DNA from 3 places in the Bacillus sp. NPDC094077 genome. Region 1 is predicted to be linked to each of the others. Evidence: riboswitches for the same ligand, from Rfam matches in the RefSeq annotation. Region 1 holds a riboswitch; each other region holds the start of a gene.
What was found. Region 1 has a riboswitch for S-adenosylmethionine ahead of ACQKNR_RS24965 (bifunctional O-acetylhomoserine aminocarboxypropyltransferase/cysteine synthase). Riboswitches for the same ligand answer to the same signal wherever they lie in the genome.
Positions count from the first base shown of each region.

Region 2: linked by a shared signal. The riboswitch ahead of mtnW (2,3-diketo-5-methylthiopentyl-1-phosphate enolase) and the one ahead of ACQKNR_RS24965 (bifunctional O-acetylhomoserine aminocarboxypropyltransferase/cysteine synthase) in region 1 are both predicted to bind S-adenosylmethionine.
Region 3: linked by a shared signal. The riboswitch ahead of ACQKNR_RS03955 (bifunctional homocysteine S-methyltransferase/methylenetetrahydrofolate reductase) and the one ahead of ACQKNR_RS24965 (bifunctional O-acetylhomoserine aminocarboxypropyltransferase/cysteine synthase) in region 1 are both predicted to bind S-adenosylmethionine.

Region 1 covers NZ_JBNNUF010000016.1:22,507-33,346, forward strand. Annotated here, with positions in the region: gene pdxK (pyridoxine/pyridoxal/pyridoxamine kinase) at 1-58, opposite strand, end outside; gene ACQKNR_RS24935 (GAF domain-containing protein) at 193-1,764, shown strand; gene ACQKNR_RS24940 (response regulator) at 1,785-2,432, shown strand; gene ACQKNR_RS24945 (FMN-dependent NADH-azoreductase) at 2,623-3,249, shown strand; gene ACQKNR_RS24950 (transcriptional regulator YeiL) at 3,309-3,980, opposite strand; gene ACQKNR_RS24955 (YjjG family noncanonical pyrimidine nucleotidase) at 4,088-4,783, shown strand; gene ACQKNR_RS24960 (chloride channel protein) at 4,826-6,058, opposite strand; SAM riboswitch class I at 6,432-6,536, shown strand; gene ACQKNR_RS24965 (bifunctional O-acetylhomoserine aminocarboxypropyltransferase/cysteine synthase) at 6,682-7,980, shown strand; gene metA (homoserine O-acetyltransferase MetA) at 7,964-8,869, shown strand; gene ACQKNR_RS24975 (homoserine dehydrogenase) at 9,166-10,461, shown strand; gene ACQKNR_RS24980 (YczE/YyaS/YitT family protein) at 10,492-10,840, opposite strand, start outside.
Region 2 covers NZ_JBNNUF010000001.1:565,578-576,417, forward strand. Annotated here, with positions in the region: gene ACQKNR_RS02820 (pyridoxal phosphate-dependent aminotransferase) at 1-1,173, shown strand, start outside; SAM riboswitch class I at 1,226-1,331, shown strand; gene mtnW (2,3-diketo-5-methylthiopentyl-1-phosphate enolase) at 1,396-2,640, shown strand; gene ACQKNR_RS02830 (2-hydroxy-3-keto-5-methylthiopentenyl-1-phosphate phosphatase) at 2,637-3,296, shown strand; gene ACQKNR_RS02835 (methylthioribulose 1-phosphate dehydratase) at 3,293-3,931, shown strand; gene ACQKNR_RS02840 (1,2-dihydroxy-3-keto-5-methylthiopentene dioxygenase) at 3,909-4,421, shown strand; gene ACQKNR_RS02845 (hypothetical protein) at 4,732-5,007, shown strand; gene ACQKNR_RS02850 (DUF3909 family protein) at 5,063-5,395, opposite strand; gene ACQKNR_RS02855 (NAD(P)-dependent oxidoreductase) at 5,401-6,279, opposite strand; gene ACQKNR_RS02860 (serine hydrolase) at 6,284-7,414, opposite strand; gene ACQKNR_RS02865 (GGDEF domain-containing protein) at 7,501-8,793, opposite strand; gene ACQKNR_RS02870 (nitroreductase family protein) at 9,126-9,743, shown strand; gene ACQKNR_RS02875 (hypothetical protein) at 9,979-10,197, shown strand; gene ACQKNR_RS02880 (DUF3915 family protein) at 10,394-10,750, shown strand.
Region 3 covers NZ_JBNNUF010000001.1:756,518-767,357, reverse strand. Annotated here, with positions in the region: gene ACQKNR_RS03985 (MBL fold metallo-hydrolase) at 140-769, shown strand; gene ACQKNR_RS03980 (class I SAM-dependent methyltransferase) at 779-1,891, shown strand; gene ACQKNR_RS03975 (ArsR/SmtB family transcription factor) at 2,037-2,327, opposite strand; gene ACQKNR_RS03970 (cysteine hydrolase family protein) at 2,874-3,386, opposite strand; gene metC (cystathionine beta-lyase) at 3,556-4,719, opposite strand; gene metI (cystathionine gamma-synthase/O-acetylhomoserine thiolyase) at 4,716-5,828, opposite strand; SAM riboswitch class I at 6,075-6,184, opposite strand; SAM riboswitch class I at 6,387-6,496, shown strand; gene ACQKNR_RS03955 (bifunctional homocysteine S-methyltransferase/methylenetetrahydrofolate reductase) at 6,568-8,400, shown strand; gene metH (methionine synthase) at 8,400-10,840, shown strand, end outside.

The DNA.
Region 1 (10,840 bases):
TACCAGCACCGCCACTTGTATCAGAACCAGCGATTGTAAGTGCTTTATTTAATGTCATTATGAAAGCCCCCTCAAGTGATATAATGAAAACTATGTTTTCACCATTATATCAATGTTACGAATAAGTACAAAGTGAAAAGTAGATGATTTATTTTAGAAGCGATTTAAAATCTTGTATGTAGGAGACTGAGTATGTTCCGAGATAATCGTACAAATGAATTAGTTATATTAAAAGAAATTGCGGAAACGCTAAATACATCAAATGATACATATCATGTATTGCAAGCAGTCTTAGAAAAATTGCTAAGTGTCACAGGCTTGACGACAGGATGGATTTTTCTTGCAGATGAAAATGGGAAGTATACGAAGTTGATCGATTACCAGTTACCAGAGGCACTTACATATGAAAACAAACGCCCAATGTGTGAAGGTGAGTGTTGGTGTTTACGAGGTTTTGTAGATGGAAAATTAGAGCGAGCTGTTAATATTATTGAATGTAAAAGAATTAATAATGCAATTGAATACAATTGGGGAGATACAGAGGGCGTTCTTCATCATGCTACGGTTCCTTTAAAAGCGGGAGGAGAAAAGTTTGGTGTATTAAATGTGGCGAGCCCAGGTAAAACACATTTTTCAGAAGAAGAATTAGTATTGCTTCAAGCCGTTGCGTTCCAAATTGGGACGGCCTTAAAACGAACAAAATTATATGAAAATGAAAAGCGAAGAGCACATTATTATGTGAAATTGGAACGTTTTATTCAATCGTTAAAAACGATTCATAAGTTTAATGTATTACCTGAAAAAGTTGTAAATCATGTAGGTGAAGTATTTCAATGGAATCAAGTGGCGTTTTTTATTAGGGAAGAAAAAGAATTATCTTTGCGGGCGTCTTATAGCCAGGAAGAGTTACAAGAGGATGTCAAAGAAGCAGCAAAGAAGGCATTAGAAAAAGATGAGCCTGTTTTATTAAAACGCCAAATTGGTCATATCGTACATCCAAATCGAGCTGTTATTGCTACGCCAATACACATTCAAAATCATATATTTGGTGTTTTATGTGTGAATTCAAATAATGGAGAGTTTGATGTTAATACAATCGATGTAATTCAGGCACTATCGAATCATATTTCGTTAATAATAGAGAATTTAAGATTAAATGAGCAGCGCCGTGAACTTGTACGAATGGAAGAAAGAAATCGATTAGCAAGAGATTTACATGACTCTGTTTCACAAAAATTATTTTCATTAACATTCATGACGAAAGGCGCTGAGGCAGTTTTAAAAGGTCAAAATGAGAAGGTAGATCAATCCCTGTATGAGATGCGTGAATTAGCACAAGGTGCTTTAAAAGAAATGAGGACGTTAATTTGGCAGCTCCGTCCGGCAGGATTAGAGAAAGGTTTATTACCAGCTTTAAAGCAGTACGGTGAAAACTTAGGATTGAAAATTAGGGAACAAGTTACGGGGGTTCGTGACTTACCCCGTGTAGTAGAAGAAGCATTGTGGCGCATTGGACAGGAAGCGCTAAACAATGTAAGTAAGCATGCAGGTGTAAAGGAAGCGACGATTTATTTTAAAGTGACTGAGAAAAATGTATCATTAGAAATAGTGGATCGAGGCAATGGATTTATAGAAAAGGATATAGAAGAGAAGAAGTCACTCGGCATGACGACGATGCGTGAAAGGGTAGAGTTGATTGGTGGAACAATTAAAATTGTAAGTGAAAAAAAACGAACGAGTATAAAGGTAAATGTACCATTATGATGTGAAAATGAGGGAAGTTTGTGAAAATAAAAGTATTGTTAGTTGACGATCATACAGTTGTTTTAAAAGGATTAGCATTTTTCTTAAGTACACAAGAAGACTTAGAGTTAGTCGGAGAAGCAAATAACGGGAAAGAGGCTTTAGAAAAAGTAGGAGAGACAAATCCTGATGTTGTACTCATGGATTTATATATGCCTGAAATGGATGGTGTTGAAGCAACAGCTTGTATAAAACAAGAATATCCAAATGTGAAAGTAATTGTACTAACTAGCTTTTCTGATCAGGCGCATGTTTTACCTGCATTAAAAGCAGGAGCAAGTGGGTATATTTTAAAAGATGTAGAACCAGATCAACTTGTTGAAGCGATTCGAAGCGCTTATAAAGGGAATATTCAATTACATCCCGATATTGCAAGCGCACTCCTCTCTCAAACATTGCCCCAAGAAGAGAAAGAAGAGGAAAATGTCGTTCATATAGATGTACTAACAGCGAGAGAAAATGAAGTGTTACAATTGTTAGCAAAAGGAATGAGCAATAAAGAAATTGCTTCTGTTTTAGTTATTACAGAAAAAACGGTTAAGGCGCATGTAAGTAGTATTTTGAGTAAATTAAACTTATCCGATCGTACGCAAGCTGCATTATATGCAGTGAAAAATGGGATTGTATAAGACGAAAGTCGTAAGACCTAGTTCGCCTTTAGAAGGTGGACTTTTTTTATGGAAAAATACGTCTATGTGAGGACGAAATTGTCTTGATATAAAGATAAAATAAGTTTGTAAGCAACAAAACAACAATTATAAGGGTTACCTTTTTTAAAGCATATAACAATGTAAGAGTGAGTATTAGGAGGAAAAAATAATGGCAACAGTTTTATTCGTAAAAGCAAACAATCGCCCAGCGGAACAAGCAGTTAGTGTGAAATTATACGAGGCATTTTTAGCAAACTATAAAGAAGCACATCCAAATGATACAGTAGTAGAACTTGATTTATATAAAGAAGAATTACCATATGTAGGCGTAGACATGATTAATGGTACATTCAAAGCAGGTAAAGGATTTGACTTAACAGAAGAAGAGGCAAAAGCGGTAGCAGTTGCTGATAAGTATTTAAACCAATTTCTAGAAGCTGATAAAGTTGTTTTCGGTTTCCCATTATGGAACTTAACGATTCCAGCGGTACTGCACACATATATTGATTATTTAAACCGTGCTGGTAAAACATTTACGTATACGCCAGAAGGTCCAGTCGGTCTAATCGGAGATAAGAAAATTGCATTATTAAACGCACGCGGCGGTGTATATTCTGAAGGTCCAGCAGCTGAAGTAGAAATGGCTGTTAAATATGTAGCAAGCATGATGGGCTTCTTCGGCGCAACAAATATGGAAACTGTAGTTATTGAAGGACATAACCAATTCCCAGATAAAGCGGAAGAGATCATTACAGCAGGTCTTGAAGAAGCAGCTAAAGTAGCAAGCAAATTTTAATTAAAATTATAATCGTCACTCAAAGAAACAGCATTAGCGTTTATGTTAATGCTGTTTCTTTATATTTTTAGCTCTTCAGCAAGTTTTTCTAATTGATTTCGATCTTGTATATAATATGTTCGGCCTTCTTTTTTTAAATAATTTTGCTGGCAAAACTGGTTTAATACATATAAAAGATGGCGGTAGCTGACGTTTAAGTATTCCGAAGCCTCAGTATGTTTTTCCGTATAACAATTATTTTGTTCTGTTAATAGGATAAACGCAGCTAATCGATTTTCAAAAGGATAACTGTAGTTTTTTGCATAATTTTCCGTCCTTGTAATCGTCTTTTTACCAATAAATTTGCATAAATGTTGTAAAAAAGTTGCGTCCTGTAATAAGAGTTGATGACAATCCTTAAGAGGAAGTGCCAAGCAAACACAATCTTCTAGCACTTCAATAGCTTTCGTAATACCTTCTACACCTATTAATCCTAACTCCCCGATAAAAGATGGTGCCTGAATAAAGTTAATTAAGGACACTTTCCCATTTTTATGACTCATATATATTTTTGCTTTTCCAGAAATTAAGTAATAGAGATAAGGGAGATCGTTTCCCTCGTTACATATCATCTCTTTCTTATGAAAAGAGTGCAGTTCTACATATGGTAAGACATGAAAAGAAAAAAGAGTATGGAATTGGTGACTTTGTATGTGTTGATAAATTTCTTCCTCATTTTTGCTGATTTTCATATTTTCACCCCTGTTTATAGTATGAGATATCTCCTATTATTTTTACAAGAAAGAATGATACGATTTATTTAAATTTGTTTTTGTAGAAAAGAGAGTGTGAGAGGTTTATGAAAAAATATAAAACATTGTTATTTGATGTAGATGATACATTACTAGATTTCCAAAAGGCTGAGAAAATCGCTTTGCGGATGCTTTTTGAAGAGAAGGGTATTTTTTTAACAAATGAGATAGAAGCTCGTTATAAAAAAATAAATAAAGGTCTTTGGGATGCTTTTGAAAAAGGTGAACTAGCGCGAAATGAAGTCGTAAATACACGATTCTCCATTTTGTTTAAAGAGTATGGGGAAGAAGTCGATGGGATACTATTCGAAAATAATTATCGTAGCTACTTAGAAGAAGGGAATCAACTCATACAAGGTGCGTTTGAATTTATAAATCAAATTCAAAATGAGTATGATTTGTATATAGTGACAAACGGTGTTTCTAAGACGCAAGATAAACGTTTACGTAATGCAGGGTTACATTCCTTGTTTAAAGGTATTTTTGTTTCTGAAGATACAGGTTTTCAAAAGCCGATGAAAGAGTATTTTGATTATGTTTTTGAGAGGATTCCTAATTTTTTTCCTGAAGAAGGGCTTATTATTGGGGACTCGTTAAGTGCTGATATTAAAGGTGGATATGTAGCGGGAATTGATACTTGTTGGTTTAACCCAGAAAAGAAATTAAATGATAGTGGGATTGTACCGACATATGAAGTGCATAATTTTGAAGAATTATACGCTCTATTAAAGCAGCATGTGTAATAAAAAAATGGGCAGTGGAGTTTTCGCCCCCACTGCCTATTTTTATTCATTTGTAGTTTCGTTACGTTTAGGAAGCGGAAATGCATTACCAATCGCTGCTGCCCCAAGCATTGGTAATAGTAAATTAAGCGGGAAAAACATAAGTAATAGCAATGTTATAGCTATTGGTTTTCTTAGCGCATAGCTTGAAATTGCTGTCGTTACGATGGCCACAGATGCTATTGGATCTATAGGGAGAATAGAAGCCATAGCGTATCCAATACTTGATCCGGAAAATATGATTGGGAAAATATGCCCGCCACGCCAACCTGTATTTAAACAAACGGCAGTAATGCATAATTTTAAAATGCCTGAAAGAAGTAATACCCAAAAAGATAAATGGCTCCATTCAACTACTAATTCTTTTAATTGGTGTTCCCCTGAAAATAATGTATACGGGAGAACTGTTCCCGCAATTCCTAATAAAATGCCACCAATAATTCCAAGTGTAAGTTTGTATTCCGTAAAAGGATGAATGAGCTTCTCTAATGTAAATTCTAATTTGAAATAAAAGAAACCAACTATAGCACCGATACTAGCAAGCGGGAGAAATGCGATCCATTCATTGAAAGAAAGTGAACCTTCTCCAAAATCAACAATAAAGGATCCGCGATTATCGAGTTTACTCAGTAGTAAATAAACAGAAAAACCTGCAAAAGTAGTAGTTAAGTATACAATTGCTTTTTTTCCTTTAGAAAATTCGTTAATTTGCTCACCCTCATTTTCATTTGGAGCTAAGAAACCGAATAATGGTGCATTAAAAATGACACTTAAAGTAGCACCAATTCCAACCTCTGTTAGTTCATTCATTCCCTTTAAAGCAAATTTAAAACGATCACCAACCCATGTGCAAAGTCCGCCAATAATTCCAACAAGTGCGGCTTCTGGACCGAGACTAGCTCCAAATATTAAAACAATAATCGCAGTTAAAGTAGCCTGATGGACAAAACGGTATTCAATTCTACCTGTTTTTTTATATTCACCCATTACCTCTGGCATGAGGCGTGGATATGTACCGAAGTATTTTTGTGATAAACCAACAAGGGTACCACCGATTATTGTTACACAAAGGGTGTAATAAGGGGGAGAAGAGAAAACGTTAGGTAAGTATCCCCAAATAAAGTGGATTCCGATATTTATCGTAACTAAAAATAGCCAGACTGTAGCACCTACTATGGACCCTAGAAGAATGCCATATAAGACGATTATATAGTGCATGTCTTTTGTATTTGTCATGTTATACCTCCATTATGTAAGAAAGGATTAAATATGCTAGTGCAAAATGAATGGAATATGTATAGTATCTTTTTGAGTGGGTGGCTTATTCAACATCTAGTATGCTTTTGTGAAAATTTGAATCTAGATATTAACTTACTTAATTCTATAGACTAATTTGAGTTTTTTAAAGGTCTTTTTTGAAAGGGAATGGAATATATTTCTTTTGTTATTTTGTATGAAACTATTAATATTTATCCCGCTATTTGCGGGCTAATAATCAGTGGGCGATGGACAAAACCCCATTAACTAAAGTTTTACTTTAATTTAGAACATTCAGAAAAACTATTTGACATTAGGAAATTATTGCTATAAAATCAACGGTAATTGCATAGTCTTATCAAGAAAAGGTGGAGGGACAGGCCCGATGAAACCTTGGCAACAGCCGTATAACGGAATTGTGCCAAATCCTGCAGGTAATAATCCTGAGAGATAAGAAAGAGCCCTTAGAGCGTGTTTTCAAACTGCTCCTTTCTTGTTTTCAGGAAAGGGGCAGTTTTTTATTTTGCATAAAGTGAAACTTTAATCAGTGGGGGTTTTGTCCATCCCCACAAATAGCGGGATAAAAGAAAGGAGAATGAGAGATGGGAGAATCATGGGGAAAAGGAACAATTTGTGTGCAAGGTGGCTATACACCAAAGAATGGTGAGCCGCGCGTTTTGCCACTTTATCAAAGTACAACGTATAAATACGATACTTCAGATGATTTAGCAGCACTATTTAATTTAGAGGCAGAGGGATATATATATACGCGTATTGGAAATCCTACTCTAGCTGCATTTGAGCAAAAGCTAGCGGAATTAGAAGGCGGTGTAGGAGCGGTTGCAACGGCTTCTGGGCAGGCAGCTATTATGCTAGCAGTTTTAAATATTTGTAGTAGCGGGGATCATTTGCTTTGTTCTTCAACAGTTTATGGAGGAACTTTTAATTTATTTGGGGTAAGTTTGCGTAAGCTTGGCATTAATGTTACGTTCTTTAATCCAAATTTAACAGCTGATGAAATTGTAGCACTTGCCAACGATAAGACGAAGCTCATTTATGCAGAATCGTTAGGAAATCCAGCAATGAACGTTTTAAATTTTAAAGAATTTTCAGCTGCAGCAAAAGAATTAGAGGTACCTTTTATCGTTGATAATACGTTAGCGACTCCTTATTTATGCCAAGCGTTTGAACATGGAGCTAATATCATTGTCCATTCAACGACGAAATATATCGATGGTCATGCAAGTTCTTTAGGCGGCGTTGTAATTGACGGGGGAAACTTTGATTGGACGAATGGAAAATATCCTGAGCTTGTCGAACCGGATCCAAGTTATCACGGCGTAAGTTATATCCAAAATTTTGGAGCAGCAGCTTATATTGTGAAAGCACGTGTTCAGTTATTAAGAGACTATGGAAACTGTATGAGCCCATTCAATGCATATATTAGCAATATTGGCTTAGAAACATTGCATTTACGAATGGAGCGTCATAGTGAAAATGCTCTCGCAGTTGCTAAGTGGCTTGCTAATCATGAACGTATTGAATGGGTGAATTATCCGGGATTAGATAGTAATGAAAATTACCCCTTAGCACAAAAGTATTTGAAAAAAGGTGCTAGTGGTGTTTTAACATTTGGTATTAAAGGAGGATTAGAAGCGGCAAAAGAATTTATCGCAAATGTGAAACTAGCGACGCTCGTAACACATGTAGCTGATGCAAGAACTTGCGTTATACATCCTGCTAGTACGACGCATAGACAATTAAGTGCTGAAGATCAGCGTTTAGCTGGTGTGACATCTGATTTAATCCGTTTATCGGTTGGTATAGAAGATGTTTCTGATATTATTGCAGATTTAGCTGCAGCGTTAGTCGGAGGCAAACAACATGCCGATCATAATTGATAAAGATTTACCAGCTCGCAAAGTACTGCAAGAAGAAAATATTTTTGTAATGACGAAGGAGCGAGCAGAAACACAAGATATACGTGCTTTGAAAATTGCTATTTTAAATTTAATGCCCACAAAACAAGAGACAGAAGCTCAATTGCTTCGTTTAATTGGAAATACACCGTTGCAACTAGATGTTCATTTACTTCACATGGAATCACATTTATCTCGCAATGTAGCACAGGAGCATTTAACGAGTTTCTATAAAACATTTCGTGATATTGAAGATGAGAAATTCGATGGACTCATTATTACTGGAGCGCCAGTGGAGACACTCTCTTTTGAAGAAGTAGATTATTGGGAAGAGCTTAAACGTATTATGGAGTATTCAAAAACGAATGTAACGTCTACGCTTCATATTTGCTGGGGGGCACAGGCTGGTTTGTATTATCATTATGGTGTTCCAAAGTATCCTCTTAAGAAGAAAATGTTCGGTGTATTTGAGCATGAAGTCTGCGAGCAACACGTGAAACTGTTACAGGGATTTGATGAATTGTTTTTTGCTCCGCATTCTCGTCATACAGAAGTACGAGAGAGTGATATTAGAGAGGTGAAAGAATTAACACTATTAGCAAATTCTAAAGAAGCTGGTGTTCATCTTGTTATTGGTCAAGAAGGAAGGCAAGTTTTCGCTCTCGGACATAGCGAATATAGTTGTGATACGTTAAAAGAAGAATACAAAAGAGATCGTCAAAAAGGGTTAAATATTGATGTGCCAAAAAATTATTTTAAATATAATAATCCAGATGAGAAGCCGCTTGTTAGGTGGAGAAGTCATGGAAATCTATTATTCTCTAATTGGTTGAATTATTACGTGTATCAAGAAACCCCTTATATATTGTAAATAAAGTGAAACTTTAATCAGTGGGGGTTTTGTCCCTCCCCCACCGATTATTAGTTGAACCAATCGGGCAGTTACGGGCAGCTGATCTCCCCACCTAACTTCCTCACATTCGCCGAATTTTGAGGTGGGAGTCTTATACTACCCGTTAACGCGGGAGAAAGATTGTGTAACACGTGGCACCGTTTTCTTTGTAAAGATTACCTTTTGTTTTTCCGAATGTTCAAAATATATTGTTTTTCAGGTTTTTTACTCATATAATTTCATCTAAACACAATTTTTGAGGGGTGGACAGTATTATGAAAGAAATTCAAGTTGGATTATTAGGTCTTGGGACAGTGGGTAGTGGGGTAGTTCGTATTATTACAGATCATCAAGAACGACTTATACACCAAGTAGGTTGTCCAGTGAAGGTAACGAAAGTATTGGTACAAAACATTGAGAAAGAGAGGGAGGTCGAGGTGCCTTCTACTCTATTAACACAAAATGCAAATGAAATTTTGGATAATCCAAATATTGATGTTGTCATCGAAGTGATGGGTGGCATTGATGATGCAAAATCATACATTTTACAAGCTTTAAAAAGTGGAAAGCACGTTGTGACTGCAAATAAAGATTTAATGGCGTTACACGGAGCGGAACTCTTAGCGGTAGCAAAGGATAATCAGGCTGATCTATTTTATGAAGCAAGTGTGGCCGGAGGAATTCCGATTTTACGGAGCATCGTAGAGGGACTTTCTTCAGATCTTATTACAAAGGTAATGGGAATTGTAAATGGAACGACAAATTTTATTTTGACGAAAATGTCAGACGAAGGGAGAGCATATAACGACGTGTTAAAAGAAGCCCAGCAGCTTGGATTTGCAGAAGCAGATCCAACATCAGATGTAGAAGGTTTAGATGCAGCAAGAAAGATGACGATTTTGGCTACTCTCGGGTTCTCTACAAATGTAGAGCTTGGAGATGTGAAGGTAAAAGGGATTACTTCTATTACAGAAGAAGATATTGAATATAGTAAGAGTTTAGGATACACAATTAAATTAATTGGTCTTGCAAAGCGAGATGGTGAAAAATTAGAGGTTACAGTTGAACCGACTTTACTTCCAAATACTCATCCTCTTGCGGCAGTTCAAAATGAATATAATGCTGTATATGTGTATGGTGAAGCGGTAGGGGAAACGATGTTTTATGGACCAGGTGCAGGGAGCTTACCGACAGCCACAGCGGTTGTTTCAGATCTTGTTGCTGTAATGCAAAATATTAGATTAGGTGTAAACGGAAATAGTGCGGTATCTCCGCAGTATAAAAAAGTATTAAAAGAGCCAGATGAAATTATCGTGAAAAAGTTTTTAAGACTTCATGTGAAAGACGAAATTGGTGTATTTGCAAAGATTACATCATTGTTCTCTGAGCGTGGTGTTAGTTTTGAAAAGATTATTCAAATGCCACTTGAAGAGAAAGGGAAAGCAGAAATTGTAATTGTAACGCATCGTGCTTCTCTTGCGGATTACGAGTACATTCTACATACATTGCAAGGGTATGAAGAAATTGATTGTGTTAAAGCAAATTATCGAATTGAAGGAGATGCTAAGTAGTATCTCTTATAATAAAATAGAAAGAGCCTATTAAGTAGCTTGTTTAATAGGCTCTTTTCTATTTAAAATCTGCGTACCAATTTGAATAAATGCTTGAATAATCCAACCTGTTGTAAAGGACAAGATAATTGTTCCAAAATAGATGGGTCCATCTAATAAGAAGCTTAATGTTAAAAATAAAAATGCTAATGAAATTTCCGTTCTTCTAAATGTCCATTTCTTTTTCTCGGCAACAGTTAAAACGAAGGCTTCTTGAGGTGCTGCACAAAGATTTGTAGAGACATAAAGGCCAATGCCGGCCCCGACGAATAGATTTCCACAAATAAGTGTTATATATTTTGGAAGAGAGCGGATAGCGTCCATAATAGTTGTGATGGAA
Region 2 (10,840 bases), on a different contig from region 1:
TCTGAGATAGTAACATCATTACCAACACAATTTTTCGCTTCGCTTGTTGCAAAAGTTAACAAAGTCGTTGTAGCTGGTCACGATGTTATTAATCTAGGTCAAGGTAATCCAGATCAACCAACCCCGCAGCATATCGTAAAAGCTTTGCAAGATGCTGCCGAAAAGGCCATTCATCATAAATATCCGCCATTTCGCGGACATGAAAGCTTAAAAGAAGCCGTGGCAACATTCTATAAACGTGAATATGGCGTAGAACTAAATCCAAAAACTGAAGTTGCTATTTTGTTTGGTGGAAAGGCCGGATTAGTAGAATTACCACTTTGTTTTACAAACCCTGGAGATACTATTCTCGTTCCAGATCCAGGCTATCCAGATTATTTATCAGGAGTTGCTTTAGCAAAAGCACACTTTGAAACGATGCCACTTATTGCAGAAAATAATTTTTTACCGGATTATACGAAAATTGATGACTCTATCGCTGAGCGCGCAAAGTTAATGTTTTTAAACTATCCAAATAATCCTACCGGTGCTACTGCATCAAAAGATTTTTTTGATGCAACCATTCATTTTGCTAATAAACATAATATATTAGTTGTTCACGATTTTGCTTACGGTGCTATCGGATTTGATGGTCAAAAGCCTGTTAGTTTCTTGCAAGCAGACGGCGCCAAAGATACAGGAATTGAAATTTATACTTTATCAAAAACTTTCAATATGGCTGGCTGGCGTATTGCTTTTGCAGTTGGGAATAAAAGTGTCATCGAAACAATTAACCTACTGCAAGATCATATGTATGTTAGTATTTTTGGTGCAGTTCAAGATGCTGCCCGCGAAGCGCTATTAGGTTCGCAGTCTTGTGTAATAGACCTTGTAAATAGTTACGAATCTCGAAGAAATGCTCTTATAGAGGCTTGTCACTCGATTGGTTGGAATGTAGATATTCCAAAAGGATCGTTCTTTGCTTGGCTTCCTGTACCAAAAGGCTATACATCTGAGCAATTTTCTAATATTTTACTAGAACAAGCACATGTGGCAGTTGCTCCAGGTGTTGGATTTGGTGAGTACGGCGAAGGGTATGTCCGTGTTGGGCTCTTACATACAGAGGACCGATTACGAGAAGCAATTAATCGAATTGATAAATTAAAAATTTTCAAAAAGTCATTGACAACATGAAAAATATCTGACAAAATTCAGTTATCTTAAAAATTAAAACATTTCTAAATACTTCTTATCAAGAGCAGGTGGAGGGACGAGCCCGACGAAGCCCGGCAACCGATCTACAATTGTAGACACGGTGCTAATTCTCGCAGCATTACGCTGACAGATAAGGAGCTGGTTGTAAAAAAACCTCTCCTTAGCTGAGAGGTTTTTTTATTTAACTAGGAGGTTATAACAATGAGCGGAATTATAGCGACGTATTTAATCCATGACGATTCACATAACTTAGAAAAAAAAGCTGAGCAAATTGCACTCGGTTTAACAATTGGCTCTTGGACTCATTTGCCACACTTATTGCAAGAACAATTAAAACAGCATAAAGGCAACGTCATTCATATTGAGGAATTAGATGAACAAGAACATATCAATTCGTATCTACGTAAAAAAGTAAAACGCGGGATTATTAAAGTCGAATACCCATTATTAAATTTCAGTCCAGATTTACCAGCTATTTTAACAACTACATTCGGAAAGCTATCACTTGATGGCGAAGTGAAATTAATTGACTTAACTTTTTCAGACGAATTAAAAAAGCATTTTCCTGGTCCAAGGTTTGGTGTAGATGGCATTCGAAACCTTTTACAAGTATATGATCGTCCCCTTTTAATGAGCATTTTTAAAGGAATGATTGGGCGAAATATTGGCTACTTAAAAACTCAATTACGCGATCAAGCAATTGGTGGTGTGGACATCGTAAAGGATGATGAAATTTTATTTGAGAATACATTAACACCACTTACGAAGCGAATTGTTTCTGGAAAAGAAGTTTTACAGTCAGTATACGAAACATACGGCCATAAAACGTTATATGCAGTAAATTTAACAGGGCGAACTTTCAACTTAAAAGAAAATGCGAAACGCGCAGTGCAAGCTGGTGCTGATATTCTATTATTTAATGTATTTGCTTATGGACTAGATGTACTACAATCACTTGCAGAAGATGATGAAATCCCAGTTCCAATTATGGCACACCCTGCTGTAAGCGGTGCTTATTCAGCATCAAAGTTATACGGGGTATCATCTCCATTATTACTTGGAAAGCTACTTCGTTATGCTGGTGCAGATTTTTCTTTATTCCCATCTCCATACGGAAACGTTGCGTTAGAAAAAGAAGAAGCTCTTGACATTTCAAAGTATTTAACTGAGGAAGATGCATTTTTCAAAAAAAGTTTTTCTGTCCCATCTGCTGGCATTCATCCTGGTTTCGTTCCTTTTATTTTACGAGATTTCGGTAAAGATGTTGTTATTAATGCCGGCGGGGGGATACATGGCCATCCAAATGGGGCACAAGGTGGCGGCAAAGCTTTCCGTGCTGCAATTGAAGCTACTTTGCAAAGTAAACCACTCCATGAAGTAAATGAAATAAATTTACATAGCGCACTACAAATATGGGGAAATCCTTCACATGAGGTGAAATTATGAGTATTCAAGTATTTTGTGATTTCGATGGTACAATTACAAATAACGATAATATCATGTCCATTATGGAAAGATTTGCACCTCCAGAAGCAGAAGAAGTAAAACAAAAAATTTTATCACAAGAGCTTTCTATTCAAGAAGGCGTTTCTCAATTATTTCAATTGCTACCTACTAATCTACACGATGATATAAATGAATTTTTAAAAGAAACTGCCGAAATTCGTAGTGGTTTTTATGAATTTATACAATTTGTAAATGAAAATAATATTTCTTTTTACGTTATATCAGGTGGAATGGATTTCTTCGTCTATCCACTCTTACAAGGAATTATTCCAAAAGAGCAAATCTATTGTAATAAAACAGATTTTTCAGAAGAATATATTACAGTTAAGTGGCCTCATCCTTGTGATCATCATTGTCAAAATCATTGCGGATTATGTAAATCATCTTTAATCCGCAAATTAAGTGATACAAACGACTTTCATATTGTAATTGGAGATTCTATTACTGATTTACAAGCTGCGAAACAAGCTGATAGCGTATTCGCTCGCGACTTCCTTATTACAAAGTGTGAAGAACATCATATTGCTTATACCCCCTTTGAAACGTTTTACGATGTTCAAGCTGCATTAAAACATTTATTGGAGGTGAACTCATGAAACAACTTTTTCGTCAATGGTATGACTTAAGCGAGATAAAAAAAGAATTAACAACTCGAAATTGGTTTCCAGCAACAAGTGGTAATATTTCTATAAAAGTTAGTCATGAGCCACTTACATTCCTTATTACAGCAAGCGGTAAAGATAAAACAAAAACCACTCCAGATGATTTTATATTAGTAGATCATCTAGGAGTTCCCGTTTTGGAGACTGAATTACGCCCTTCAGCAGAAACAATATTACATACACATATTTATAACAACACCAATGCCGGGTGCGTACTTCATGTTCATACAACTGATAACAATGTCATCACAAATTTGTATAGTGATAAAGTCACCCTTCAAAATCAAGAAATTATTAAAGCTCTTGATATTTGGGAAGAAGGTGCAACGATTAACATTCCTATTATTGAAAACCATGCTCATATCCCAACGCTTGGAGAGGACTTCCGACAACATATACACGAGGATTCGGGAGCAGTATTAATTCGAAACCATGGCATTACCGTATGGGGCCGAGATAGCTTTGATGCAAAGAAGAAATTAGAAGCTTATGAGTTTTTATTCCAATTTCATATAAAACTATTATCAATTCAAGGAGGCGTTTCTAATGGCGCAAATTCGTATTCATGAAGTAAATACTCGCATTGAAAATGAAGTAGAAGTATCAAAATTTCTACAAGAGGAAGAAGTTTTATATGAGAAATGGAACATCTCTAAACTTCCTACTCATTTAAAAGAAAATTATTCGTTAGCAGATGAAAACAAAGCTGAAATATTAGCGGTGTTTTCAAAAGAAATCGCTGATGTTTCAGTACGCCGAGGTTATAAAGCACATGATGTAATTTCACTTTCAAGTAGCACACCTAACCTTGATGAATTATTAATTAATTTCAAAAAAGAACACCATCATACTGATGATGAAGTTCGTTTTATTGTCAGTGGTCATGGCATCTTTGCTATTGAAGGCAAAGATGGGAAATTTTTTGACGTTGAACTTGAGCCAGGCGATCTAATATCTGTTCCTGAAAATGCAAGACATTATTTTACCTTGCAAGATGATCGTCAAGTTGTAGCTATTCGTATTTTCGTTACAACTGAAGGCTGGGTTCCAATCTATTAAGGTAGTTAGTTGAATAAAAGGATTTGGACCCCCTTTTCCAACCTTTTATTCACTCTACATATATACATCCTCCTATGGAACAGGCTTATTTCAGAAAATGAAATAAGCCTGATTTTTTATTTACTCAAAAGCATAATCCCTCTCGTTTCAAAAGACAAGCTATCCTCCTCGATTTTTCAAGTGTATTTCTCAACACTTTTTGAACATTTATTGAACTTTTTTTGAATTTTTTCTGAAAATTCTGTTTTATATATGATATACTACAATTAACTAAAAAGGAAAAAAATATCGCAAGCAGAGGGGGATAATCATGAGTTTACTTATCGCACTTATACTAGGGGTTGCGTGTGGAGCACTTCCTGTTATTTTAGGAGCTATTATGGAAGAGTTAGAAGTTGGCGTTTTAGGCTTTGTCGCATCTTGTGTAAGCGCTTTATTTTTTGGTTTGTTCGGTGCTATTCCTGTTTCGATTCTGTGTGCATTTTATATATTACGCCATGCTCGTGCAAAACAATTCGGTCCTAACCATATTGCACAAGTTATTCCATTCCCAATTGAACGATGCCGTCGAGCTTCCAACTTATAATTATAAGAATTAAAGACATCTGCCTAAATAAATAAAAGTCCTCAAATGAGGACTTTTATTTATTTTCTTCTAGAAATTGAAACAATTCTTGTAGATGTAGCGCGTCTTCACTATAGCTAACAGATACATGACATATACCGTCAATCTCAGCTTGCATATAAAGGTCAACTCCATCACGATCATATTTCAATGCCAAATAGAATTCCATTTCTTCTAACATCTTTTTTGAAGTTCGAATGACATAATGTCCCTTCTCATCTCTTCCATATTCAAAGTTTGGTTCAAAATCATATTTTTTCTTAAAAGCTTCTCTTTGTTTTTCATTTATTTGTATACAAGTTGCTCGCTGTACAGCATCAATCATCTCATCAAACTTTTGAAGATCCATCTCGTTTACCCCCTTATATATTTTTTATATAACACTTGTGTTCCGCTATTTTCTTCACCATCCATAATTAACTCTTCATACAATTCTTTCGCCAAGCTTAAACCTGGTACTGGTAATTGTAATTTTTCAGCCTCATCTAAAGCAATTTTCATATCTTTCATAAAATGTTTTACATAAAACCCTGGCTCAAAGTCTCCTTTTAACATTCGAGGAGCTAAATTACTTAATGACCAGCTACCTGCTGCACCTGTTGAAATACTCTCTAATACTTTATCTGGATTCAGGCCAGCCTTTTTCGCGTAAGCAACAGCCTCACATACTCCAATCATGTTGGAAGCAATCGCAATTTGATTGCACATTTTTGTATGTTGTCCACTCCCAGCTGGTCCTTGTAACTGAATATTTGTTCCTAGTTTTTCAAGTAATGGTAAACACCTGTCATATATTTCTTTCTCTCCACCGACCATAATTGCGAGTCTAGCTTCTTTCGCCCCAATATCCCCTCCAGATACAGGTGCATCTAACGTATATATATTCTTGCTTTTCGCAGCCTCATTAATACGTTTTGCCAACGTTGGTGTAGATGTCGTAAAGTCAATTGCTATCGTACCTTCGTTTGCATGTTCTAGAATTCCATCTATCCCAAAGTACACTTCTTCTACATCATGAGGATATCCAACCATCGTCATTACAACATCAACTTGCTTCACTAGCTCTTTCGGTGTATCACACCAATTTGCACCATCTTGCACTAAAGAATCTGTCTTCGCTTTCGTTCTATTATATACATATACTTTATGACCATCTTGCATTAAATGATGAACCATACTTTTTCCCATTACACCAATACCGATGAAACCTATTGATAAAATTTTGTTTTCCATATTCTCATCCCCTTTGTTCTAATAAATCATTTACCATCTTTCGAAATTCTTTATTAAATTCATCATCCAAACCATTCTTTACATTTGAAAATAACATAACAAATGTTCCTTTTTCTTTGTTGAAATTATTAAACGTATTCCAACCAGAGACTACACCATGATTATGGAAATAATCCGGATTTATATAAAAGCTAAATGCATAATTTTTCTCTTGTGACGGCGTAAACATCGCTTGTATACTTTTTTCTGAGAGAAGCTTGCCATTTAGAATTGCTTCGTCTAATTTCTTCATATCCCCAACTGTTGTATACATCTCACCACAACCATATAACCAGGCCATGTTTAATGGTTGTGCCGGTACAAGTGCTTGATCTTTCTTTACATAACCCTTTGTAAAATTTTGATCTCCAGGCACCATATTCCCCATACCTGATTCATGCATCTCTGCCTTCGCAAATATATTTTCCTTTACATAATCTCCTAAAGGTCTTTTCGTTATATTTTCTATAATATAAGCGAGCACCATATAATTATAATCCGTATAATTCCAACCAGTTCCTGGTGGGAATTTTAATTTCTGACTTCCAATCCAATTTATCAAGTGTATACGTGAAGCTGCATTCACCTTTCCTTTTCCACTTTGTGGTAAACCTGATGTATGTGTTAATAAATGATATACAGTAATGTTTTTATCCGCTGGAAACGAAGGAATATATTTATTTACATTGTCTTGAATGTTTAATTTCCCTTGTTCTTGTAACTGTAAAATAGATGTGGCAACAACTGTTTTCGTAATAGAACCGATACGATATTTTGTTTGTGGCTTATTTTCTATTTTATTTTGAACATCAGCATATCCATATCCTTTATTCAATATAACACGCTCTTTATCTGTCACCAAAACTGTTCCATTGAATTGTTTTTCTACCAAATACTGATCCAATTTTTGAGATATACTAGCATAATCAATTTTGGTTTCTTCTTTTTTTTCTATACTCCCCTGTACTTTTGAATCAATAGCAGGTGTTACTTTAGAGGTTAATACTTTTTCTTCCTTTGGACTAAAAAGAAAGTAATATACTCCGCCGCAAATAATAGCGCATACTGAAAACATAATCATTATTTTTTTTATCATCCTATACTTCCTCCATTATTACAAATAGTCCTCTATATTCTATTATCAGGCAATAAAAAAAAATCGCAACAATTTGTTGCGAAAAATCACATTTTTTCTTTCCTATATATACATACCTGATTTTTCCCATTTTTTTTCGCTTCATATAATGCAATATCCGCTCGTTGCATTAATTCTTCTCTTGTTATCCCTTGTTCATATAACGCAACTCCAAAACTAGCTGTTAACTTCGAAATTCCAGAGAATTGCTTTGTTTCAATGAAAAACCGTAATGACTCCGCAACTTGAAACGCTTCTTTTTCTACTGTATTTGTCACTAGTATAATGAATTCTTCTCCTCCCCACCTTGCAAATACATGTTGCTGCTCTATTTTAGATTCCATAAGTTCTGCAAGTTGCACTAATGCTAAGTCACCAAAATCATGGCCATATGTGTCATTTACTGTTTTAAAATTATCTATATCAAATAAAATGAGTGCTATTTTTTCATCATTACGTATTACATTGTCCCACTCTACCTCTAGTATTTGTTGGAACTTCAAACGATTATAAATCTCTGTCAACGAATCTATCATAGCAAGTCTTTCTTGCTCTTGATAGATTTCATCTAATTCTGTAATCTCTGTACACTTTACAATAAATCTCGATAAATCTTCTGGCAACGGTGTCGCACGCAATAAAAAAGTTGATACGATCCCTTCATAATTCGACATCTTAATTCTTCTATCATATGATAATGTATCATCTAACCATGTTATATCATGAGTCGTTGAATAATATCCATTGTCTCTAATAAAATGTTCAGCAAATACTAAATGTTGCTCACGATAAGCAAACAAATTTTCATATCCGAAAAACTCTAAAAAATTCGTATTACAATCAACAATCTCATCATCTTCTACTATAAATAATAGATCATTTTGAAAATCAAACATCGTCTGAAGTAGTTCTTGTTGCAAACTTACTTGCCGCACTAAAGAAAGTTGATACAAACTCTTATTCACTTCCTCTAACACTACTTGTGGAGTTACGGGGGCTATCACAATATTACGTATTCCTAACGTAAGCACCTCTGTAAACTCGTTTGTTATCTGTTGATCCCAAATGACAATGAATGTACTATGTGGATTATACATATTCTTTATATATTTTATTTGAGAAAAATCTGTTACATACAGAATTACAATATGTGGTTTAGTCTTATGAAACAATAGTTCTCCTTCTTCAAAACTATTTGCTATAAACATACATTTTGGATGGATATCTTCTATCGTTTGTTGATGTGTGCATCCATTTTCTATATAAAGGACATTTAACTGAAGATCTTGTAATACATTTTGGAAAACCGTATTCTCTAATAAAAAATGTAGTATGTTCATCACTAGTCTTCACTCACTTCATATATCTTGTTCTACAGAATTCCTCACACACATTTTATAAAAAGCTGTTCTCCCAAAAATTTTAATGAGCGAGGGATATATAGTAACAAGCTAATTGAGAATGTTATCTTCGCTTTTTCACTCTATAAATTCCTTTTTTAGTGTATGATTATAGGAACTGTATCGTTTGTATGAATGCCCTAACTTACTCTGTAAAACTTGACAATTAAAATAAAGGTATTATATTCTTAAATTCGATAACTTACAAAATGTAAGTAGAATATATTACATTTATTTTTTAATAATTTAATATGTAATTTGGAGGATATATCATGACAAACGACAACTTTTTTAACGTTCTATATGAACGCACATCTACACGTGCATTCAACCCGGACAAAGAAATTTCATCTACAGAATTACACGAAATTTTAAAAGCAGCTGCACAAGCACCTTCTGCTTGGAACTTGCAACACTGGAAATTCCTTGTTTTCCAAGGAGAAGATGTACAAAAACGATTACATCCAATTGCTTATAACCAACAACAAATTCTGGATGCTTCTGCCGTAGTCGCTATTTTAGGTGATTTAGAAGCTTATAAAAACATTGAACCAGTTTATGGTCCAATTGTAGAACAAGGATTTATGAAAGAAGAAGCAAAAGAACGCTTAGCTAAAAACATTGAATCTGCATATACTCGTGAGCAATTCCCAAGAGATGCTGCTTTTTCAAATGCATCTTTAGCAGCAATGCAACTTATGCTTGCAGCTAAAGCAACTGGCTGGGACACTTGCGCTATTGGCGGTTTCAATCCACAAGCACTTACAGAAGAATTCAATGTTGCATCTCGATACGTACCAATTATGCTTATTACAATTGGTGAATCAACTTTAAAAGGCCACCCTGCACCACGAATGAGCGTAGAGCAAGTGAGTGAATGGGCAAAATAATAAAAAACGAAGGTAATTTCATTACCTTCGTTTTTTATTATTTTGTTACACATCCGTAATATTACTGTGTGTTATTCGACATCTATACATATAGAAACGATAAATTTTATCACATTTCCATAAATACATATGGCGTTTCATGTCGAATTTTGTTAAAACATTGAAATATAACCGTGTATTTTTGTTACAATTGTGATACAATGATAACAAATAGATAACAAGAGAGGGATTTTCATTGAGTTCATACGGAAGCTTTATCGCACTTTTAAGTTACATAGTAACTGTATTACTTCTATATTTTATTGGCGATGCTGCAAACATATCAGTGTTACAATTCCCAAAAGAAGATGCGCTCCAATTAGAAGCAGAAAAACATACTGTACGATCCATTGCACCACTACTCTTAGCTCTTCCTGTATATATCATCGTTTTATATAAAAGCAAAAAAGTGTAAAGGCTACCTATTTCATTCATTTCGGTGGTCTTTACATTTTTTTGTGATATTTCCCCTAATTTAAACATCATCCCGTACTAAACACCCAGATAGTCTTTTAAAATGAGAAAATACCCTAGAAAAAATTCCACGCTCTGTCCAGTCACTAACTACCGAACTTACATAGATTATAAGTGTGAAGGGGGTGATGAGGATTATGTTTGGATCATTTGGATGCTGTGATAACTTTAGAGAATGTCATCATCATGAAAGAGAGCGCGACCATCGTGAAAAAGAGAGAGAAGAATTTAGACCACAACGACCTGCTGTATGTAACGTTCTTAGAAACATTTCAGTTGGAACAGAAATTTCTCTTTTAAGCATTAGAGGCCACCAATCATTTCGCAATGTGATTTTTGAAGGAATCTGTAATGGTGTTGCTCTTTTCTCTGCTTTAGCTAATAACAATAAAGATAACAATAAAGACGATAAGAACAATCAAAATCAAAATCAAAATACTTTTACTGGCATTTTACGTGTATGCCCAACTGATATTATCGCAATCGCTATCTAATTCTGTCCCTTATCCTCTATAGTAAGAAAATAAGATTTACTTTTCTCATAGAAAAAACCTGAGACCGATTTCAAATCGACTCAGGTTTTT
Region 3 (10,840 bases), on a different contig from region 1:
ATATGAGTTTTTAGAATATTTACTCTTTTATATTGTACATGTTTTAAAAATGATTGTCGAGATAGCATCCTTTCTTTTCCTAAGAGAAAGAAATGTTGTATCATTAAAAGTAAGTTTAATAACTGGAGGAGATTTTCATATGAAATGGACACAAATGCCGTTAGGACCACTACAAACGAATGCTTATATTTTAACGAATGATCAAAATGAGTGTATTATCTTTGATCCTGGTCACGAGGGAGAGAAGCTCGTTACATATTTACAAAAAGAACAATTAAAGCCATTGGCAGTTTTATTAACACATGCTCATTTTGATCATATTGGTGCTGTTGATGCGGTGAGAGACGCTTTCCATATTCCTGTATACGTACATAAAGAAGAAGCAGATTGGTTAGGGGATGCAACTGTAAATGGCTCTCAAATTTTTATGATGAACCGCAGTATTACAGCAAAGCCAGCAGATCATATTATTGATGCAGAGGGTGCATTAACAATTGGTTCATTTAACTTTGAAATTTTTGAAACACCAGGACACTCTCCAGGAAGCATTTCTTATTATTGTAAAGAGGCGAATGCCGTGTTTTCTGGTGATGTATTATTCCAAATGAGCATCGGAAGAACGGATTTACCTGGTGGAAGTTTTGCTGAATTAATTGGAAGTATTGAAGAGAAATTATTTGTATTACCAGATGAAACCGCGGTGCTATGTGGACATGGTCCAGAAACAAGCATTGGTTTTGAAAAAGAAAATAATCCATTTTTACAATAAGGAGTTATTATGGGGATGGAGCTCATTTTAAGAGAATGGATGGGGAAAGAGAAGGATTATTCAATTTCATATAGTACGTATATGAACCTCGTATTGTATACAGAAGGACATGGCTATTATATGAAGGAACGTGAAAAGATTGGAAGACAAGGGGATTTTTTTACAAGTAGCAACGTATCCTCTGTTTTTGCAAAAACTTTTGCTAAGTTTTTTATTCGTCTTGTTGAAAATGGTGAAGTTGCTCCGAATATTTGTGAGATTGGCGGAGGGACAGGAAAGTTTGCCTATGATGTTTTACAAGAATGGAAGCAATTATCCCCGGAAACCTTTATCGATTTAAATTATTCAATGATTGAATTGAGCCCTTTTCATAGAAAATTACAGCAGGAGAATCTGTGCTCATTTTCTAATGTGTCGTATTATACATCTTATAGTGAAATGGGAGAAGCATTCGAAGGGATTCTTTTTTCGAATGAGTTATTTGATGCATTTCCTGTTGAAGTAATTGAGAAGAGAAATGGAATGTTGTATGAAGTACGTATTACGTATACAGAGGAAGGAAATCTTGCTGAAGTATGTAGACCGTTAAATAAAAGAATAGGTCGATACTTATTGAAATATAATATTCATATTGCTGAAGGACAACGTTTTGAAGTGCCAATTGCGATGGAAGAGTATATAAAAGGAATTGCGAAATGGTTTCAAAAAGGTATATGTATTACAGTTGACTATGGCTACACAAAAGAAGAATGGATGCATCCTGCACATCACGAAGGAAGTTTACGTGGATATTATAAGCATAAGTTAATACGTAATCCTCTAGAACATCCGGGTGAAATGGATCTTACTACTCATATTCATTGGGATGAGCTAAAGGAGATTTTTAGCCTTCAAGGAATGAGTGCAGTATGGCATAAAAAGCAATCTGAGTTTTTGTTAGCGGCAGGAATATTAGAACAGCTTACGAGTCATCAAGATACGAATCCTTTTTCTGAAACTCAAAAACAAAATCGAGCAGTTCGTTCTATGATTTTGAATGGAGGATTAGGGAGTGTCTTTGATGTTGTTATACATACAAAAGATATGCAGAATTCACATGTGAATCGATATTTAACAATATGAAAAAAACAAGACACAGTATATTTCTGTGTCTTGTTTTTTAATACGACTTATGTAGTATTATATATTTCCTCTCATGATATATATTTATATTAAAGATATGAGATGAAATATATAGAATACGTTCTTTTTCTCTGTTTATTAGTCCCTAACCTAATAATACGCGAACGAGTTGAATAATTGTTTCGTTTTCTACTTTGTAGTAAATTTCTAATCCTTTTCTTTCACTGGAAACGATTTTAGCACTTTTTAACTTTGCTAAATGCTGTGAAATTGTAGATTGTGGCATGTTTAAGCCAGTGTACATTGTAGAAACGTTGCTTGGACCACGCTCGATTAATCCTTTTACAATACATAAACGAACAGGATGAGCAAGTACTTTCAATAATTCTGCATTACTTTCATATAGTTCTAATTCTTTTTGAAAGGTTTCTAACATGTTCTTTTCCACCTCCGTGTGAGCTGTTATACCATACTATACATACCAAAAAATTAAAGAAAAGAAAACAGTTGTTGCAGAAAAAAAGTCCTAAAGTAAAGAAATTGTAAGAAAAGAGACCCTGATGTAAATAAAATAAATAAATTAGCACGGTTTTGTAAAATGACATTTTTGGGTGAAAATTTCGATGCATTTTAAAAATTGAAAGATATAGATATATTTGTAACACAATTTTATCATGATTTTCTTATTCTTTCAAATGAATATACAAAATTTTTAAAATAATATGACAAAGGAATTGTAATGTTATATATAGAATATAAAGCAGGTTAAAAAGAAAAGAAGCTGAATGTAATCTGTTTCTGTATGGTGATAATGAAATACTTGAGTGTAGCTAATAAATCTTAGAATGATCAAGTCATTAGTCATTTATCCCGCTATTTACGGGCAGTAAGACTCCCACCTCGAAATTCGGCGAATGCGAGGAAGTTAGGTGGGAGATAGTTGCCCGTAAAACCCCCACTGATTATTAGCCTTCACTTTATTCTAGAGTTCGTCTTTTATCAACTTTAAAAATCTATGGTTCCATATATTCTCATAAAAATCAATTGTCTCTTTTGCGGACATAAATGGATTATTTAACGTAGAGGTTGTTTTTTGTACCATGAAGTTTTCGTATCCGAGTCCGTGGGCAAATTTAATTGTAGCATCCATACAGTACTCTGTTTGGGCACCGCAAAATTCAATACGATTTACAGATAATTTGTCTAAAATCTCTTTTAAGTTTGTTTTATAAAATGAATTTGCATGCGTTTTTCTTACAAAAAAATCTTGTTCTTGAACATCTAGATCGGTATGAATAGCCCAAAGTTCCTTTTCTGGTACTAAATCATCATCACAATGTTGAACAAAAATGATGGGTTTATTGGAATTTCTGTATGAAGAAAGTCTTTTATTTACTTTTTTAAGTAAATTTTGTAAATCGAATAAATGCTCACCGCTATAGCATACCCCATTTTGTAAATCGATAACGATTAAAATATCTGCACAAGTATCCATTCTTTTTCCCCCTTTTATTTCTTAATATATCAATAAATCCATTACTTGGAAATAGATAGTATGATTTTATTTTTTAATGAACTATACAACAAGAAAAGACATGAAAACGAATATGTTAGACAGCATAAAAAGAAGATATGATAACTTAATTTCATATCTTCTTTTCACTCTATGCATTTACAGGTTCTTCTACGTAAGAAAGGGCATTTTCGAAATCGGATATTAAATCGTTAACATTTTCCAGGCCAACTGATAAGCGGAGCAATGAATTAGAGATTCCTCTTTCATCACGAGCCTCTTGTGATAAAGCCGCATGTGACATTTTGGCTGGATAGGAAAGAATCGACTCGACAGCTCCTAAACTAACTGCAAAAACAGGTAATCTTACTTTTGATAAAAATTGGCGGAGTGCATCTTCTGACTGTAAAGTAAAAGATAGAACAGCTCCAGCTGATGTTGCTTGAGATTGTTGAATATCAAAACCAAGATGTGTTTGTAATCCCGGATAATAGACATTTTGAACTTTAGCGTGCTCTTGCAAATAATGTGCAACTTTATTGGCACTTGCAGATGAGTGCTCGAGACGTACATGCAATGTTTTTAGACCGCGAAGTACGAGAGAGCAATCTTGAGGTCCTAAAATAGCACCAAATGCATTTTGTAAAAATCCAAGTTTTTGAGCGAGTTCGGCATCTTTTACGACTGCTAATCCTGCAGTAACATCACTATGACCAGCAATAAATTTTGTAGCGCTGTGAAGAACAACATCGGCACCAAGATCAAGTGGCTTCTGGAATAGTGGTGTCAAAAATGTATTATCAACAAAAGTAAGAGCACCGATAGATTTTGCGAGTTTAGAAACAGCGCGGATATCTGTCACTTTTAAAAGTGGGTTAGAAGGTGTTTCTACATAAAAGAGCTTCGTATTTGGTTTAATGTTTTGTTTGATTTCTTCTACATTTGTCATATCAACAAATGTATGTGAAACACCGTAACGAGAGAGTACTTCAGTTATAATTCGGTAAGTGCCTCCGTATACGTCTTCTGAAATGAGTACGTGATCGCCTTGTGAAAGGAGGAGAAATGCAGTAGAAATCGCTGCAATGCCTGATGCAAAGGCGAATCCCTTTGTTCCGCCCTCTAATAAAGCGATAATATCTTCAAGAGCTTCACGAGTTGGATTACCCGATCGACTATAGTCATATTTTCCGAACGTATCTACATCAAACTGGTGAAAAGTTGATGTGTTATAGATGGGAACGTTAACAGCCCCGGTTTGTGTATCATGTTTATATTGGTTGTGTAGTAAGAGTGTATCTATAGAATAACTCATATTCTTACACCTTCTTTTACAAATTTAATGGCCTGTTTTAAATCTTGAATTAAATCGTTACTATTTTCAATGCCGACGGAGAATCGAAGAAGACGATTGCATACACCGTTTGCCGTTCTGATTTCTTCAGGAATATCAGCATGCGTTTGTGTTGCTGGATAAGTCATTAAACTTTCTACACCACCAAGACTTTCGGCAAATGTAATTAAGGATAAAGATTGTAAGAATGGATTAATCCATGTTTCATCTTGTAGACGAAATGAAATCATACCGCCTCTACCCGGATAAAATACATCTGTCACACCGTCTTCATCGTTCAAATAAGCAACAACTGCTTTCGCATTTTCTTCATGTTGTCTCATTCGAAGCGCTAAAGTTTTCATACCACGAATTAATAGCCATGAGTCAAATGGACTTAGGACAGCACCGGAGGCATTATGATAATGAGCGATTTCCTCGCAAAGTTCCTTTCCTTTTGCAACGACAAGTCCGCTTAGTACATCGTTATGCCCACCTAAATATTTCGTTGCACTATGAAGTACGATATCGGCACCTTCTGTTAATGGTTGCTGTATATAAGGCGTGTAGAATGTGTTGTCTACAATAAGAAGTAGTCCATGTCTTTTTGCGACAGTTGCGATAGCTGCGATATCAGTAACTTGCATTAATGGATTAGTCGGGGTTTCTATGAAAATAGCTTTTGTTTCATTTGTGATAGCTTGCTCAATTTGTTTAATAGATTGTGTATTTACGTATCTACATCGAACATTCCACTTTTTTTCATGCTCAGAAAATAAGCGATACGTTCCCCCATATAAATCTTCAGATACAATAAGTTCATCTCCAGAACGGAATAACGAAAGGACGAGGAGAACAGCTGCCATACCTGAACTACAGGCGTAACCTTGTTCGCCACTTTCTAAGTCTGCGATTGCCTGTTCTAAAAGACCGCGAGTTGGATTTCCTGTTCGTGAATAGTCAAATCCAGTAGATTTACCAATTCCTTCGTGACGATAAGCGGTTGAGAAATAAACAGGCGGGTTAACAGTTCCTGTTGTAGTTTCGCTGCGGTTTCCGATTTGTGCTAGTTTTGTTTCAATAGTTGACATGTGAAAATTCCTCCTTTTTAAATTGAACAGTGAAGTGAATATAAAGTGAAACTTTAATCAGTGGGGGTTTTGTTCATCCCCCGCTGATTATTAGTTGAACCAATCGGGCTTTTACGGGCAGTCCGACTCCCAACTAACTTCTTTGCTCCAGCCGAATTTTGAGGTGGGAGTCTTACTGCCCTCAAATAGCGGGATAAAATAAAAAAAGCCTTCTAAGAAGAAGGCTTTCGTTTGAATAGAGTCTTCTTCTCATCTGTCAAATCTTTCACAATTTGCTGGAATTAGCACCTTATTAACAAATGTTAATGGTTGCTGAGGCGTCATAGGGCCAGTCCCTCTACCTCTCTAGATAAGAATGTTCGTATGAAATTTTATTATGGTTTTAACTTTACATCAAAAGATAATTGAATTGCAACTCTATTTTAAATAATTTTTATTTTTCCGCAAGTGTCATTGACTTTTGTATTTGTGCATGCTAAATTTATTAAAAAATTAACAAACATTGTTAAAAGGGGAACGCATTTCCTTTTAGCTACATAAATAAAATATATAGACAAACTCTTATTGAGAGCGGTGGAGGGAAAGGCCCTGTGAAACCCGGCAACCTTCAAACGAAATGTTTGAAACGGTGCTAATACCTGCAAAACGAATGTTTTGCATAATAAGAGGCGGAACAATTATGTCCCCCTCTTCAAAGTGAAGAGGGGGTTTTTATATTGATAGAAATGAGGGGAGATTCGTGAAATTACTAGATTTATTATCAAAAGGAATTGTAATAGGTGATGGTGCGGTTGGAACGTTATTGCATTCACATGGTTTGCAAAGTAGTTTTGAAGAATTGAATATATCTGATCCAGACTTAATTATATCGATTCATAAACAATATGTAGCTGCTGGAGCAGATGTGATTCAAACAAATACGTATGGGGCAAATGAAGCGAAATTACGTATGTATGGATTAGAGAATCAAGTTGTTCAAATAAATAAAGCGGCAGTAAAACTTGCAAAAGCATCTGTTACAGAAAAAAATGCAATTTTAGGAACAATTGGTGGTATGAAACATATCGGAGCTGTTACAACGACTGATATGGAGAGAGAATTTATGCTACTTGAACAGGCAGGTGCTTTATTAGAAGAACAGGTGGATGGATTACTATTAGAGACTTTTTATGATGAGTTTGAATTAATCCATGCTGTTAAGGTGTTACGAAAACAAACGAATATTCCAATTGTAGCCCAATTAGCGTTACATGAGGCAGGTACGACTCAAAATGGAAATGATGTAAATGAAATATTAAAGCAGCTTTTAGATTACGGTGCAAATGTTGTTGGACTGAACTGTCAACTCGGGCCACTTCATATGACGGAAGCTTTTAAAATGATATCGATTCCGCAAAATGGCTATTTGTCAGCATACCCGAATGCAGGTCTCCCCAATTATGTGGAGGGACGTTACGTATATGAAGGGAGTCCGGCCTATTTCGAAGCGATGACACCAAAATTTATTGAACAAGGTATTCGGTTATTGGGTGGTTGTTGTGGTACCACTCCAGAACATGTTGAAAGTATGAAGCGTGCTATTGCAAATGTTGCACCTGTAATAGAAAAGGAAACGATTCAAAGACCAAAAGTAGTTCATACACATGAAAAACGTTCGAAAGCTCACGTCACTCTCGCAGAGAAGGCAAAGAAACAAACGACAGTTGTAGTGGAATTAGATCCACCGAAAACGCTAGATACGCAGCGTTTTTTTGAAGGCGCAAGAGCACTGAAAAGAGCGGGGGCGGACGCTATTACACTAGCAGACAATTCATTAGCGTCACCACGTATTTCGAATATGGCTATGGGGGCATTATTAACGAAGCACGATATTCCAGTATTGACGCATTTAACGTGTAGAGACCATAACGTCATTGGACTACAATCTCATTTACTAGGTTTATCCGCGCTAGGTATGGAGGAGGTACTAGCTTTAACGGGTGATCCAGCACGCGTTGGTGATTTTCCGGGTGCCACTTCTGTATATGACTTGTCCTCTATAGAGCTCATTAAAATGATTAAAGAAATGAACGATGGACGTTCCATTTTAGGGAAATCAATTGGACCGGCAACAAGGTTTTCTGTAGGTGGCGCATTTAACCCTCACGTAAGACATTTAAAAGCAGCTGTAAAACGAATGGAACGAAAAATAGATGCTGGAGCGGAATATTTCTTAACACAGCCAATATATGATGTCGCTTTAATTGAAGAAGTATATGAAGCGACAAAACATTTGGAACAGCCTATCTTTATTGGAATTATGCCATTAGTAAGTAAGCGGAATGCAGATTTTCTTCATTTTGAGGTGCCGGGAATTACTCTTCCTGAAGAAATAAGAGAGAGAATGGATGGACACGAAACGAAAGAGGCAGCTATTGAGGAAGGTATTCGTATTTCACAAGAATTAATTGATACGACATTAAAATATTTTAACGGTATATACTTAATCACACCATTTTTAAAATATGAAATTACAGAGCATCTCGTTAAATATGTGAGAGAGAAGCAAGAAGTGAAAGAAGGTATTAATTGATGAAGCGTATAGAAGAAAGATTACAAAATAGCATTTTAATACTAGATGGTGCAATGGGTACAATGATCCAGCAAGAGGACTTAACTGCGGAAGATTTCGGGGGAGAAGAGTACGAAGGTTGTAATGAATATTTAGTAGAAACAAGGCCAGATGTAATTTTAAAGATTCATAAAGCTTATATTGAAGCTGGAGCTGACATTATTGAAACAAATACATTTGGGGCGACGAATATCGTATTAAGTGATTATGAGTTGTCTCATTTAGACGAAGAACTAAATGAAAAGGCATCACTTTTGGCGAAGCAAGCTGTTAAAGAAAGCGGGAAGGAAGTATATGTTGCAGGTGCGATGGGGCCGACAACGAAAGCAATTAGTGTTACAGGAGGAGTTACATTTGAAGAACTAATTGAAGCCTATACAAGGCAGGCGAGAGGATTATTGAAGGGCGAAGTTGATGTATTACTCATTGAGACGAGTCAAGATATGCGTAATGTGAAAGCCGCTTATATTGGAATTCAAGCAGCTTTTGAAGAAATAAATAAAATTGTGCCTATCATGATCTCAGGAACGATTGAGCCAATGGGAACGACTCTGGCAGGACAAACAATTGAGGCTTTTTATTTATCAGTAGAGCATATGAAGCCGTTATCTGTTGGATTAAACTGTGCGACCGGTCCTGAGTTTATGAGGGAACATATTCGTTCTCTATCTGATTTATCAGAGTGTTACATTTCTTGTTATCCAAATGCAGGTCTTCCGGATGAAGATGGACATTATCATGAATCTCCATCTTCTCTCGCCGAAAAAGTGAAGCGCTTTGCTGAAGAAGGATGGGTTAATATTATCGGTGGTTGTTGTGGTACAACGCCAGAACATATAAGAGCGATGAAAGAAGCGCTAGCATCTCTTAAGCCACGTGAACACCATGAACGAGAAGGGCATGGGATTAGTGGGTTAGAGGCATTGCAATACGATGATTCTATGAGACCGTTATTTGTTGGAGAAAGAACAAACGTTATTGGATCGCGTAAATTTAAACGATTAGTAGCAGAAGGGAAATTTGAAGAGGCTGCTGAAGTGGCAAGAGCACAAGTGAAGAAAAATGCCCATATCATTGATATTTGTATGGCGGACCCTGATCGTGATGAAATAGAAGATATGGAAAAATTTTTGGCAGAAGTTACGAAAGTGCTAAAAGTACCGATTATGATTGATTCAACAGATGAAAATGTTATGGCAAAAGCCCTTACTTATATTCAAGGAAAAGCTGTTATCAACTCAATTAATTTAGAAGATGGAGAAGAACGTTTTGAAAAAGTGACACCGCTTCTTCAGAAATACGGTGCCGCTATAGTTGTAGGAACAATTGATGAAGAGGGCATGGCCGTTAGTGCAGAAAGAAAGATAGAAATTGCGAAAAGAAGTTATGAACTACTAACGAAGAAGTATGGTATACGCCCGTCTGATATTATTTTTGATGCGCTCGTGTTTCCTGTAGGGACAGGTGATGAAGAATATATCGGTTCAGCGGCAGCGACGATAGAAGGAATTCGCCTTATTAAAGAAGCATTACCAGAATGTTTAACGATTTTAGGTGTAAGTAACATATCATTTGGCTTACCACCGGCTGGCCGTGAAGTACTAAATTCTGTCTTTTTATACCATGCAACGAAAGCAGGATTAGATTACGCGATTGTTAATACGGAAAAATTAGAGCGCTATGCATCAATTCCAGAGGAAGAAAAACGTCTTGCAGATGCATTACTTTTTGAAACGACGAAAGAGACGTTAGAAGAATTTACAAACTTTTATCGTGTGGCCAAAAAGAAAGATGTTATTGTACAAGAAACGCTTACGCTTGATGAAAGACTAGCCAACTATATTGTAGAAGGTACGAAGCAAGGATTACACGAAGATTTAAGTCTGGCACTTGCAGAAGGAAGAAAACCTCTTGATATTATTAATGGTCCACTTATGACAGGAATGGATGAGGTGGGACGATTATTTAATCATAATGAGCTTATCGTTGCTGAAGTATTACAAAGTGCTGAAAGTATGAAAGCTGCTGTAAGCTATTTAGAGCCACATATGGAATCTAGTGATAGTGCGAAAAAAGGGAAAGTATTATTAGCAACTGTAAAAGGTGACGTACATGATATTGGGAAAAATCTTGTTGAAATTATTTTATCGAATAACGGATATGAGATTATTAATTTAGGAATCAATGTACGTTCGGATCGGATCGTTCAAGAAGTACAAGAAAAGAATCCTGATATTATAGGTCTTTCTGGATTGCTAGTAAAATCAGCACAACAAATGGTAACGACTGCTGAAGATTTAAAAGCGGCAAATATTGATATTCCAATTGTTGTAGGTGGTGCAGCGTTAACGAGAAAGTTTACAGACAATCGTATTTCTCCATCGTATAAAGGGCTCGTATG